One region of the Sphingomonas sp. 22176 genome, then DNA from elsewhere that is predicted to be linked to it. Evidence: riboswitches for the same ligand, from Rfam matches in the RefSeq annotation. Region 1 holds a riboswitch; the other holds the start of a gene.

Region 1 (5,987 bases):
GATCGTCGCCGCCGCGCGGCTTTCGCCCGACGCCGTGCTGCCGCAGCGCGGGGAGATGCGATGGGAAGGCGAGGTGCTCGACATCTTCGTGCTGCCGGTCGTGCGGGGGCGGCGTGTGGTGGTGCAGCGTGCGCCCCGCCAGGCCGGGCACCGCGAGCTCGAGGCTCTGGGGATGAGCGCGGCGCTGGCGAACCATGCGCGCATGGTGCTGGCGCGGCCCGGACTCGTGCTGGTGGCGGCCCCGCCGGGCCATGGCGGCAGCACGACGCTGCGGGCGCTGCTGTCGCTTGCCGCGTCACGCACCCGCCCTGCGCTGGCGGTTGCGAGTGGCGCAATGCCGGAAATGCCGGGCGTTAGCCGCGCGGACGCGTCGGTCGTTGCCCCGGCGGAAACGCTGCGCGCGGGCATCGAACAGGATGTCGACATCCTAATAATCGATTCGCTGGAGGATCGCGCGACGGCTGCGGCGGCGGTGCAGGCCACACAGGCGGGGCGGCTGGTACTGGCGGGTATCGATGCGCAGGATTCGGTGGCGGCAATCCAGCAGATGCGGGCCTGGCGGGTGGAGGCATTCCACCTCGCCTCTGCGCTGAGCCTGGTGATCGCGCAGCGACTGGTGCGGCGGCTGTGCCCCGAATGCCGTGAGCCGGTGCAGGCCACCGGCTCGGTCTCGGCACTGCTCGGCTTCGATCCCGGGGCTATCGTCTACGCCTCGGCGGGGTGCGTCGTGTGCGGGGGATCCGGATTCGCGGGGCAGACGGGGGTGTTCGAGTCGATTCGCGGCGACGCGACGATCCGCCGGCTGATCAATGACGGCGGCGACGCGGCGATTCTCGCCCGCCACGCCTTTGTCAGCACCCCCAATCTCGGCTCCGCGGCGCGGCATCTTGCCCGCACCGGGGTCACGACGCCGGAGGAGGCGGTGAAAATTTCCCGCGGGCAGGGTGCGTAAGGATCTTGCGCTCCGCTTCGGGGCCCGCTAAGCGCGCACTCCTTCACGGCGACCATAGCTCAATTGGTTAGAGCGCTGGTTTGTGGTACCAGAGGTTGCGGGTTCAATCCCCGTTGGTCGCCCCACTTTCCCCCTTCATAGCAGCGCGGATCCATCCATGATCACCGACTGGGGCTTTCCCGATTTCGACGACCACGAGGGCGTTCACCTCTTCTCGGATCGGGCTTCCGGCCTTAGCGCGATCATCGCGGTCCACTCGACCGCGCTGGGTGCGGCTGCCGGCGGCGTGCGCTTCTGGCACTATGCCGATCACCGCGCCGCGATCACCGATGCGCTCCGCCTCTCGCGGGGGATGAGCTACAAGAACGCGATGGCCGATCTGCCCATGGGCGGCGGCAAGGGCGTGATCCTGGCGGACAAGCCGGGTGCGGAAGTCACCCATGCGCAGCTGGAAGCGTTCGGCCGTGCGGTCGAATCGCTCCATGGCCGCTATGTGACTGCCGAGGACGTCGGCATGTCCGAAGCCCGTATGAAGGTCGTCGCGACCCAGACCAAGCACGTGTCGGGCCTGCCGGTGGCGGCGGGCAGCGCGGGCGGCGATCCGGGTCCTGTGACCGCGCGCGGCGTCTATCTCGGCGTCAAGGCGGCGGCGAAGCGTGGCTTGGGCGTCGATTCGATGGCCGGTGTGCGCGTCGCGATCCAGGGCGTCGGTTCGGTCGGCGGCGGGCTCGCCCGGCTGCTGGCGGCGGACGGCGCCAAGCTGACCCTCGCGGACGTCCATGGCGACCGCGCCAAGGCGCTGGCCGCCGAGCTGGGCGCCGAGGCGATCGACGCCGATGCGATCCTGACGCACGAAGCGGACATTCTCAGCCCCTGCGCGCTGGGGGCGATCCTCACCGAAGCGTCGATCGCGGCGCTCAATGTGCGCGTCGTTGCGGGTGGTGCGAACAACCAGCTCGCCACGCGCGAGGACGGCCATCGCCTCCACGCACGCGGCATCGTCTACGCGCCGGATTATGTGATCAACGCGGGTGGCATCATCAACGTCGCGCTCGAATATCTGGGGCAGGGTGACCGCTCCGAGGTCGATGCCCGGGTCGAGAAGATCCCGGTGCGCCTCAACCAGGTGTGGGACGAAAGCGCCGCGACCGGCGATCCGTCGAGCGAAGTCGCCGACCGCATCGCCCAGCGCCTGATCGGGCGGTAATTCAAAGACCCTCCCCATCACGGGGAGGGTCTTTTGCTATCAGAGCCACCCCGCCGTCTGTGCCACGAGCCACAGGCCGATGGCGACGAACAGCAGCGCGGCGATCCGGTGCACGGTCGTCAGCGGCACCCGGTCGATCACCGCCTTGCCGAGGAACACCGCCGGCACATTGGCGAGCATCATCCCCAGTGTCGTCCCCGCCGTCACCGGCAGCACCGCATGGAAGCGCGCGCCGAGCGCGACCGTGGCGACCTGGGTCTTGTCGCCCATCTCGACCAGGAAGAAGGCGATCGCGGTGGTGAGGAACGCGCCGAACCGCGCGGGCTTCGTACTTTCCTCCTCGTCCAGCTTGTCCGGGATCAGCGTCCACAGGCCCATCGCGACGAACGAGGCGGCAATCGCATAGCGGAACCAGATGCTGTCGAGCAGCCCGGCAACCTCGGCGCCCACCAGCGCGGCGAGGAAGTGGTTGGCGATCGTCGCGACGAAGATGCCGCAGATGATCGGCACCGGCCGCTTGAAGCGGGTCGCGAGCAGGATCGCCAGCAACTGGGTCTTGTCACCGATTTCGGCGAGCGCGACCACCGCGGTGGAGGTGAGCAGGGCTTCCAAGAAAATCTCCGGGGCCGGGCGGATGCGAATCCAACGACATCGCATCTCCCCGCCCGGCACGAGCGGAGATGCGACGCCATTGGTCTCGCCCGAACCTTGCGGCTCCGCCTGCGCCATGGCCTCTCGACCAAGTATGTTGACGCGGGCGCCCGGTGCGCGCGGCACCGGCTGGCTACTCCCCAGATGACGCGGATCGGGTAGCGGAACCTGCACGGCGTTGCAACCCTAGGCGCAGGAGGGGCGGGGACGTGCAATCGCTGCTTGGAATTGGGGGAGAAACCCGGCTACTCCAGCGCCGTGCCGATGCTACACGCCCTCGCCAATCCGGCGCGTTTCCTCAAGATCGCCCGGCCGCTCACGCCCGCCCTGTTCTGGGTCGGGCTGACGCTGACGCTGTTCGGCGCCTGGGCTGGTCTTACCCAGACGCCTGCCGACTATCTGCAGAAGGACAGCGTCCGCATTCTCTACATCCATGTGCCGACCGCGTGGCTTGGCATGGGCGGGTGGAGCAGCCTGGCGCTGGCGTGCCTGAGCTATCTGATCTGGCGGCATCCGCTGGCAATCATCGCCGCGCGCGCGATTGCTCCGGTGGGGGCGGTGTTCGCCGCGTTGTGCCTGATCAGCGGCTCGATCTGGGGGCGCCCGACCTGGGGCACCTGGTGGGAATGGGACGGCCGGCTGACCAGCATGCTGCTGCTGTTCTTCGTCTATATCGCCTGGATTGCGCTTGCCCGCGCCGATGCCGAGCGGAGCGGCGACGGGCGCATTCCGGCGCTGTTCGGCGTCGCGGGAACGGTGCTATTGCCTATCATTCGCTATTCGGTGGTGTGGTGGAACACGCTGCACCAGGGGGAGAGCATCGGGCTCACCCGCAGCAGCATCGATGCCTCGATGCTCTGGCCGCTGTGGTTCACGCTGTCGGGCTTCAGCCTGTTGTTCGGCGCGATCGTGCTGATGCGGATGCGCGCATTGCTCGCACGTCAGAAGGTCGAGGCCAGGCTGCGGCGGAGGGCGGCGCAATGAACCATTGGTGGTTCGTGACCGCCGCCTATCTGGTGGTGGCGCTCGGCACCGGCGGTATCGCCGCGGCTAGCTGGTGGGCGATGCGCCGCGCGGAAGCGACCGCCGACGCACTGGGTCGCCGCGCGTGAAGGCAAAGCATCAACGACTGACGCTCGCATTGCTGGCGGTGGCGGCGATCATCGGCGCGGCACTGCTGGCGCTCTCGGCGCTCAAGGACCAGGCCGCCTTCTTCTATGCCCCCGGCGATGTGGCGGGCAAGCCGCTGCCGCTCGGCAAGGCGGTGCGGCTGGGCGGCATGGTCGAGAAGGGCTCGCTGGTTCGCGCCAAGGACGGGGTATCGATCGCTTTCAAGGTCACCGACGGCAAGGACGTGGTGCCGGTGCGTTTCCGCGGCGTGACGCCGGACCTGTTCCGCGAAGGATCGGGCGTCGTCGCCGAGGGGCAGTTCCAGCCTGACGGCAGCTTCACCGCCGACAATCTGCTCGCCAAGCATGACGAGCGCTACATGCCGCCCCAGATGGCGGGGAAGATGCACAAGAGCGAGTCGCTGGAGCCATGATCGCCGAAGCCGGACTTGCGGCGCTGTGGCTCGCCACTGCCTTCGCCATCGCGCAGTTGCTGCTGGGCGCCGCCGCCGCGCGCGCGGGCGATCCGGGCGCGATGCTGCCGGGCGTCCGCAAGATCGCGCTGGTCCAGGCGCTGTTCGCGCTGCTGGCCTTTCTGATCCTGATCTGGCTGTTCGTCACCTCGGACATGTCGGTGCTGCTGGTGGCGGAGAACAGCCATTCGCAAAAGCCGATGCTCTACAAGGTGGCCGGCGCCTGGGGGAACCATGAGGGCTCGATGCTGCTCTGGGTGACCGTGCTGGCGGTCGCCGGTGCGGGTGTGGCGCTGTTCGAGCGGCGGCTGGTGGCGGAGACGCTCTCCGCCACGCTTGCCGCACAGGCGGCGATCGCGATCGGCTTCTATGCCTTCCTCGCCTTCGCCTCGAACCCCTTCGCACGGCTCAACCCCGCGCCGACGGACGGGCAGGGGCTCAACCCGCTGCTCCAGGACCCCGGCCTCGCCTTCCATCCGCCGACGCTCTATCTCGGCTATGTCGGGCTTTCGGTGGCGTTCAGCTTCGCGGTCGCCGCGCTGCTGATGCGCGATGTGGGCCCCGCCTTCGCCAAGGCGATGCGGCCCTGGGTGCTGGCGGCCTGGATCTTCCTGACGATCGGCATCACCGCGGGCAGCTACTGGGCCTATTACGAACTCGGCTGGGGCGGCTGGTGGTTCTGGGATCCGGTGGAGAATGCCTCGCTGATGCCGTGGCTGGCGGCGACCGCGCTGCTCCACTCGGTCAACGTGCTGGCGACGCGGGACGGGCTGCGCGCCTGGACGCTGATGCTGGCGGTGGTCGCCTTCTCGATGTCGATGGTCGGCACCTTCCTGGTCCGCTCGGGCATCCTGGTGAGCGTCCATTCCTTCGCCGTGGACCCGACGCGCGGGACTTTCCTGCTGGCGCTGCTGGGCATCTACATCGGTGGCGCGCTGGCGCTGTTCGGCGCGCGCGTCGGCACGGTGACGCAAGGCGCGACCTTCCAGCTGGTCAGCCGCGAGGCGGCGCTGGTGCTCAACAACCTGCTGCTCAGCGTGATCCTGGGCATCGTGCTGATCGGCACGCTCTACCCGCTGGTTGCGCAGGCGATGGGCGTGCAGCTCTCGATCGGCGCGCCCTTCTTCGAGAAGACCGCGGTGCCGATCGCGCTGTTCTTGGTCGCGGGCACGGCCGCCGGACCGCTGCTGCGCTGGCGCAAGGACTCCGCCCAGGCGCTGCTCTCACGCCTCACCATTCCGGTTGCCGTGGCGGGCGTGACCTTTGCGCTGTTCTTTGCGCTGTCCGGCTTCACCTCGCCGATCGCGGTGCTGGTGCTGGCGCTCGCCTTCGGGCTGGCCGCCGCGAGCGTCGCGCCCTTGTGGAAGCGCAACCTCCGCCGCACGCCGCTGCCGATCTACGGCATGGTCGTCGCGCATCTCGGCGTGGCGGTGAGCCTGGCCGGCATGGCCGCGGACACGCTGTTCAAGCAGGAGCGGCTGGCGGCCGTCGCAATCGGCGACAATCTCACCGTCGGCCCGTTCAAGGTCACCCTGGCCGAGGTACGGCCCACCGTGGGCCCCAACTGGTCGGCGATGGAAGCGCGGTTGCAGGTG
Region 2 (5,987 bases), on a different contig from region 1:
GCTGGAGCGAGTCCGCGAGCGTGGATAGCGGTGCGCGCCCTTCGAACGGTGCCGCCTCCACCTCCTCGATCAGGCCCGCAATGCTGTTGACCGGCACGTTCGGCAGCACGCGGTCGAGCGGCTGTTCGGCTTGCTTGGTCGCATTCGGATCCGCCGGCACCGGCCGCTGCGTCATCCGCGCGTAGATTTGCTCGACGAGCAGCCGGAATTTCGGATCCAGCCGGTCGCGCGGCTGCGGCAGGTCCACCTTGATCTCCGCGGCCACCCGGCCCGGATTGGACGAGAAGACGAGGATGCGGTCGCACATCAGCACCGCCTCCTCGATATTGTGGGTGACGATCAGGATCGACTGAATCGGCATCTTCCCCTCGGACCAAAGGTCGAGAAGATCCGTGCGCAACGTTTCGGCGGTAAGGACATCGAGTGCCGAGAACGGTTCGTCCATAAGCAACAGCGACGGGTTGACCACGATCGCCCGCGCCAGCCCGACCCGCTGGCGCATGCCGCCCGACAGCTCCTTGGGATAGGCATTCTCGAAGCCGTCGAGGCCGATCAGGTCGATCGCGGCAAGCGCCCGCGCGCGCCGTTCGTCCGCGGGTACGCGCTGCGCCTCCAGGCCCAGCTCCACATTCTGGAGCACGGTGAGCCAAGGGAAAAGCGCGAAGGTCTGGAAGACCATCGAGACGCTGGGTACCCTACCCGCTTCGTCCGGGACGAGGCGGACCTCGCCCTCGCTGGGATGGATCAATCCGGCAATCGATCGGAGCAAGGTTGATTTCCCCGACCCCGACCGACCGAGCAGGCCGACGACCTCCTTTTCGCGGAGCGTCAGGTCGACATTGTCGAGCACCTGACCGGCGGCACCGGTGCGGCCGTACCGGTGGCTGACGGCGCGGACTTCGACAAGGGCGCGCGCAAGGTGGGATGCTTTGGTAGCCATGACTCTACTGCCCTTCGGGTTCAGGCGAAACGGAGACGGCGGTCTGCGAAAGCGTACATCGGACGCCAGACGAGCCGGTTGAAGGCGAGGACGAAGATCGACATCACGGCGACGCCGCACGCCACACGGGGATAGTCTCCCGCTGCGGTCGCGTTTGCGATGTATGAGCCCAGGCCAGCCGCCTCGAGATGGCGATCGCCCCAGGACACGGCCTCGGCGACGATGCTGGCATTCCAGGAGCCGCCCGATGCGGTCAGCGCGCCTGTGACGTAATAGGGGAAGATCGCCGGGAGCACGACGCGCCGCCACCATTGGATGCCGCGCACGCCGAACATCGACGCCGCCTCGCGCATGTCCGTCGGGATCACGCTCGCGCCGGCGATGACGTTGAACAGGATGTACCACTGGGTGCCCAGGATGATCAGCGGAGACAGCCAGATATCCGGGCTCAGATGCCAGCGCACAATCGCGAGCACGACGAAGGGAAAGAGGACGTTGGCGGGAAACGCAGCGAGGAACTGGGCGAGCGGCTGGATCCGTTCGGCCCAGCGCCGATGCAGGCCGATCCAGACGCCGATCGGCACCCAGATCAGGCTCGCGATTGCGATCAGCAGGATCACCCGGATCAGCGTGTAGCCGGCGAACAGCACCGCCTGCCCCATGTCGGCCAGGGTCAGCTCTCGGGTGACATAGTCGAGGATCAGCCACCCTGCCCCCACTACGAGGCCGAGCAGGAAGACCCGCCAGACGAACTCGCCGATCCTGCTCGGCGCCCGTTCCCGCCCCGCCCGGCGAACCGATGGCAGCGTGTCGAGCAGCAGGAGCAGGCGACCGAGCGCCAGGAACGGACTCAGCACGACGGGCAGCAGGCGCGTGCGCTTGAGGAGGTCGAAGGCCCAGGAGCTCGGCGTGTCGGCGCTGGCGATCTGCTCGAAGCGATAGCGATCCGCCCAGGCGACCACGGGACGGAAAAAGAGCTGGTCATAGAGCAGGATCAGCACCGCCATCGCACCCACCGCCCAGGCGACCGCCCCGGCATCCTGGCGCTGGATCGCAAGCGCCAGCCAGGAGCCGATGCCCGGGAGTGCGACCGTGGTATTCCCCACCGTGATCGCCTCCGATGCCACGACGAAGAACCACCCGCCCGACATCGACATCATCGCATTCCAGACCAGGCCGGGAATGGCGAAAGGCAGCTCGAGCCGCAGGAACCGCCGCATCGGCGAAAGCTGGAAATTGTGGCAGACCTCTTCCAGATCCGACGGCACCGAGCGCAGCGACTGATAGAAGCTGAACGCCATGTTCCAGGCCTGGCTGGTGAAGATCGCGAACACCGCCGCACATTCCGCGCCGAGCTGTTGCCCGGGGAACAGTCGGAGGAAGAAGGTGACCGTGAAGGTCAGGAAGCCCAGGATCGGCACCGATTGCAGGATGTCGAGCGCAGGAATGATGATCTGCTCGGCCCGCCGGCTGCGCGCCGCGAGCGTCGCCACGACCAAGGTGAACAGAAGCGACGCGCCCAGCGCCGCGAACATGCGGAGCGTCGTCCGAAGCGCGTAGCCGGGTAGATTTGCGAGATCGAGCGAGACGGGTGCGACGGTCAGGGTCGAGAGCGGCTGGGCCACCCCGGAAAGACCCTTCGCCACCAGCAGGACGAGCCCGAACAGGAGCAGGAAGGCAACGGCATCCGCCATATTTGGCGGGCTCGCACGCAGGATTCTCGAGAACGGCCGCATGGTGAGCGCGGTTTTGATTGGATCGGTCATCATGTACCTCGACAAACGCCGCCGCCGGCGCCGAGGAGAGACCGGATCAGTCTCGTTCGGCTGCCGTCGACGGCCGGGGCTGTCGACTATCGTCGCTGGGCATGGGGGGCTGGATTCTCAGTCTGACGCGGAGCGTCTGGGCGAGGCGCGGAGGGACGTCGCTGTGTTCATGGGCTCTTCCTGTTCCCGGACCTGTCCTTGGGTGGCGTGCGCCGACGCTGCCGCCGCCTACTCGATGGATGACGCAGCGCGTACGCGAGAGGCGCGCCGATTGCCAGCAGTGCGATCGACATCCAGAGTGCGGACATCGGCGATCCTCCGGGCCGGAAGATGGACACATGAATCAGTCACGCGCCCGGCCCGGACGCCTGCCGATCCATGGTCTCGCTGAGCCGGTAGGCCGCACATGCCATGGCCGAAGCCAAGTTTGTTGACATGCGCTCCGCTGCAAGTGCGGATAGCTACTCCCCAAGGAATGGCGGCCCCATGATCGTCGTGCTGCGCTGCGTCAACCCATTTCGTAGGCGTTCCTGTGGGCCGCGCAACGGCTGCACGGCGAGTGCACACGAGCGTCTGGCACACGGCAATCTTGCTGATTGCGCCGGGGAACCTATGCTGACGCCATGGCGCATGTGCTGGTAGTGGAAGACGATCAGGCGACAGCAGAGGCAATTGCGGTCGAGCTGAGCGCGCATGGCCATTCCGTAGACATCGCCGCCACCGGCGGCGCGGCGCTGGCCCTCGCGCAAGCCTTCATGCCCGATGCCCTCACCCTGGACCGGCTGCTGCCGGACACCACTGGTTTGACCTTGCTTGCCGATCTGCGCAAGGCCGGGATCCACGCGCCGGTTCTGATGGTCAGCGCACTGGGCGACGTCGACGAGCGGATCGCCGGATTGCGTGCCGGCGGCGACGACTATCTGATTAAACCCTTTTCGCCGACCGAACTTGCGGTTCGGGTGGAGGTACTCCTCCGCCGCGCCAAACCCGAGGTGGACACGGTGCTGCAGGTCGGCCGGGTTCGGCTGGACCTGCTCCGGCGCGAGGTGGCGGTGGCGGGGCAGCCGGTGCGGCTGCTCCAGATGGAGTTCAAGCTGCTGGAATTCCTCATGCGGCACGCGGGCACCACGGTCAGCCGTCGGATGCTGTTCGAGCAGGTGTGGAACTATCACTTCGATCCGGGGGCCAACCTGATCAACGTGCATGTCGCGCGCCTGCGCCGCAAGCTGGACGTGCCCGGCGCCGCGTCGGCGATCGCGACCGTTAAGGGCGAAGGCTATCGGTTCGATGCCGTCTGAACGGCTGCGCTTGCGGGAGGTGCGCGCCACGACGCCCTTCCGGCTGACCTTGCTGCTGGGATCGGTATTCCTCGCCGCGCTCTGGGCGACGCTCGCGACCAGCTATTTTTTCACTGCGCAAGAGCTGATGGCGCGAAGCGACCAAATCCTGTCCGCACGCGCGAAAAGCCTGCTCGCATCGTCGCCGACGGCGCTGCCGGATCGCGTGCGCGCCGAGATCGTCAACGCCACGCCCGGCCTCAACTACTTCGCGCTGCTTGGCCAGGACGGCGAGCCGGTGGTCGGCGATATCGACTTGCCCGCCCCGCCCCGCATCGGCGCGCCCTACTCCGTTCCGGCCGCCCCGGGCATCCACGGGCCGCTGCGCATCCTCGCGGTCCACACGGCGGCGGGTGAGACGATCGTGATGGGGCGCGACATCTCGCCGATCCAGGACTTGCGTATCCGGCTGCTCCAGATCCTGTTGGTCAGCGGGCTTGGCGGCACGGCGCTGGTCGTCGCAGCGGCGATGCTGCTCAGCCTCGGCCCGTTGCGGCGCGTTCGCGATCTCGAACGCGCCAGTCGGATCATCGCCGCAGGCGGTCTCCACCATCGCATGCCGGTCGCCGGCCGCCGCGACGAACTCGATCAGTTCGCCGCGACGGTGAACCTGATGCTCGACGAAGTCGCGCACGTCGTCGCACAGGTGAAGAGCGCGACCGACGCCATCGCGCACGACCTGCGCACGCCGCTCACTCGCGTGCGCGCGACGCTGTACCGGATGCGCCAGGACACCCCGCTGTCCGAGGCGGCGCGCGACGTGACCGAGCGGGCGATCGAGGACCTGGACGCCGTGGTCGATCGCTTTGCCGCGCTGCTGCGTATCGCCGAGCTCGAGGCGAGCGGCCGCCGCGCGGGCATGGCGTCGGTCGACCTGCAGACGCTGCTGGCCGAACTGGCCGAATTGTATGATCCCTTGGCCGAAGAGCGCGGCGTTGTGCTGACCACCGAGCTGGAAGCCCGGCCCCATGTCACCGCAGACCCGGAACTGCTGTTCGAAGCGGTGGGCAACGTGCTCGACAACGCGATCAAGTTCACCCGGTCCCACGTGACGCTGCGGCTCGTCGAAGGCGAGGATGGCCCCATTATCGAGGTAGTTGACGACGGCCCCGGCATTCCCCCGGAAGAGCGGGAGGCGGTTTTGCGCCGCTTCCACCGTGCAAGCGGTGCCGCCGGCATCGAAGGGACCGGCCTCGGCCTCGCCGTGGTCAACGCCATCCTGCACCTGCACGGCTTCACGCTGACGTTCGAGGATGCGATGCCGGGTCTGATCGCCCGCATTGAGCTGCCAACATACCCAGGGTGAAATTCATTTAATTCGCCATTGTTGCGGCGCGGGAGCAAATGGCTCGGCGCCGGTGCTGTGGCGTCCCCACTCCCCCCCTAGCGCCCAGCGCCGGCACCCTGGTTCCCGTTGCGCAGGCTGCCCATGCTCCATCTTATTCGCATCGCGCTCAGCAAGCCGCTCACCTTCGTCGTCCTCGCGATCCTGATCGTGCTGGGCGGCGGCGTGGCGGCGCTGACGACTCCGACCGATATTTTCCCCGACATCAAGATCCCGGTGATTGCCGCGGTATGGACCTATCGCGGCCTGCCGCCCGAGGAGATGTCCGGCCGCGTCGTCTATTATTACGAGCGGCAGCTGACCTCGACGGTGAACGACATCGATCACATCGAGAGCCAGAGCCTTTCCGGCATCGGCATCGTCAAGATCTTCTTCCGCCCGAACGTCGACATCCGCACCGCCACCGCGCAGGTGACGAGCATGAGCCAGACCGTGCTCAAGCAGATGCCGCCGGGCATCACCCCGCCGCTGATCCTCAACTACAACGCGTCGACGGTGCCGATCCTGCAACTGGCGCTGTCGTCCAAGACGCTGTCTGAAGCCAAGATCTTCGACCTCGGCCAGAACGCGATCCGCCCGGCGCTCGCCTCGGTGGGCGG

Evidence for each region. Region 1 has a riboswitch for manganese ahead of ACTJKY_RS16640 (TMEM165/GDT1 family protein). Riboswitches for the same ligand answer to the same signal wherever they lie in the genome.
Region 2: another riboswitch for manganese. It lies ahead of ACTJKY_RS14005 (ABC transporter permease); the one in region 1 lies ahead of ACTJKY_RS16640 (TMEM165/GDT1 family protein).

Annotation. Positions count from the first base shown of each region.
Region 1 covers NZ_JBQEPL010000005.1:141,216-147,202, forward strand. The annotation lists gene ACTJKY_RS16625 (ATPase, T2SS/T4P/T4SS family) at 1-952, shown strand, start outside; tRNA gene ACTJKY_RS16630 (tRNA-His) at 1,001-1,077, shown strand; gene ACTJKY_RS16635 (Glu/Leu/Phe/Val family dehydrogenase) at 1,110-2,159, shown strand; gene ACTJKY_RS16640 (TMEM165/GDT1 family protein) at 2,199-2,771, opposite strand; yybP-ykoY riboswitch at 2,782-2,965, opposite strand; gene ccmC (heme ABC transporter permease CcmC) at 3,075-3,794, shown strand; gene ACTJKY_RS16650 (hypothetical protein) at 3,791-3,922, shown strand; gene ccmE (cytochrome c maturation protein CcmE) at 3,919-4,353, shown strand; gene ACTJKY_RS16660 (heme lyase CcmF/NrfE family subunit) at 4,350-5,987, shown strand, end outside.
Region 2 covers NZ_JBQEPL010000003.1:438,147-444,133, forward strand. The annotation lists gene ACTJKY_RS14000 (ABC transporter ATP-binding protein) at 1-940, opposite strand, end outside; gene ACTJKY_RS14005 (ABC transporter permease) at 961-2,634, opposite strand; yybP-ykoY riboswitch at 3,019-3,188, opposite strand; gene ACTJKY_RS14010 (response regulator transcription factor) at 3,330-4,004, shown strand; gene ACTJKY_RS14015 (ATP-binding protein) at 3,994-5,349, shown strand; gene ACTJKY_RS14020 (efflux RND transporter permease subunit) at 5,473-5,987, shown strand, end outside.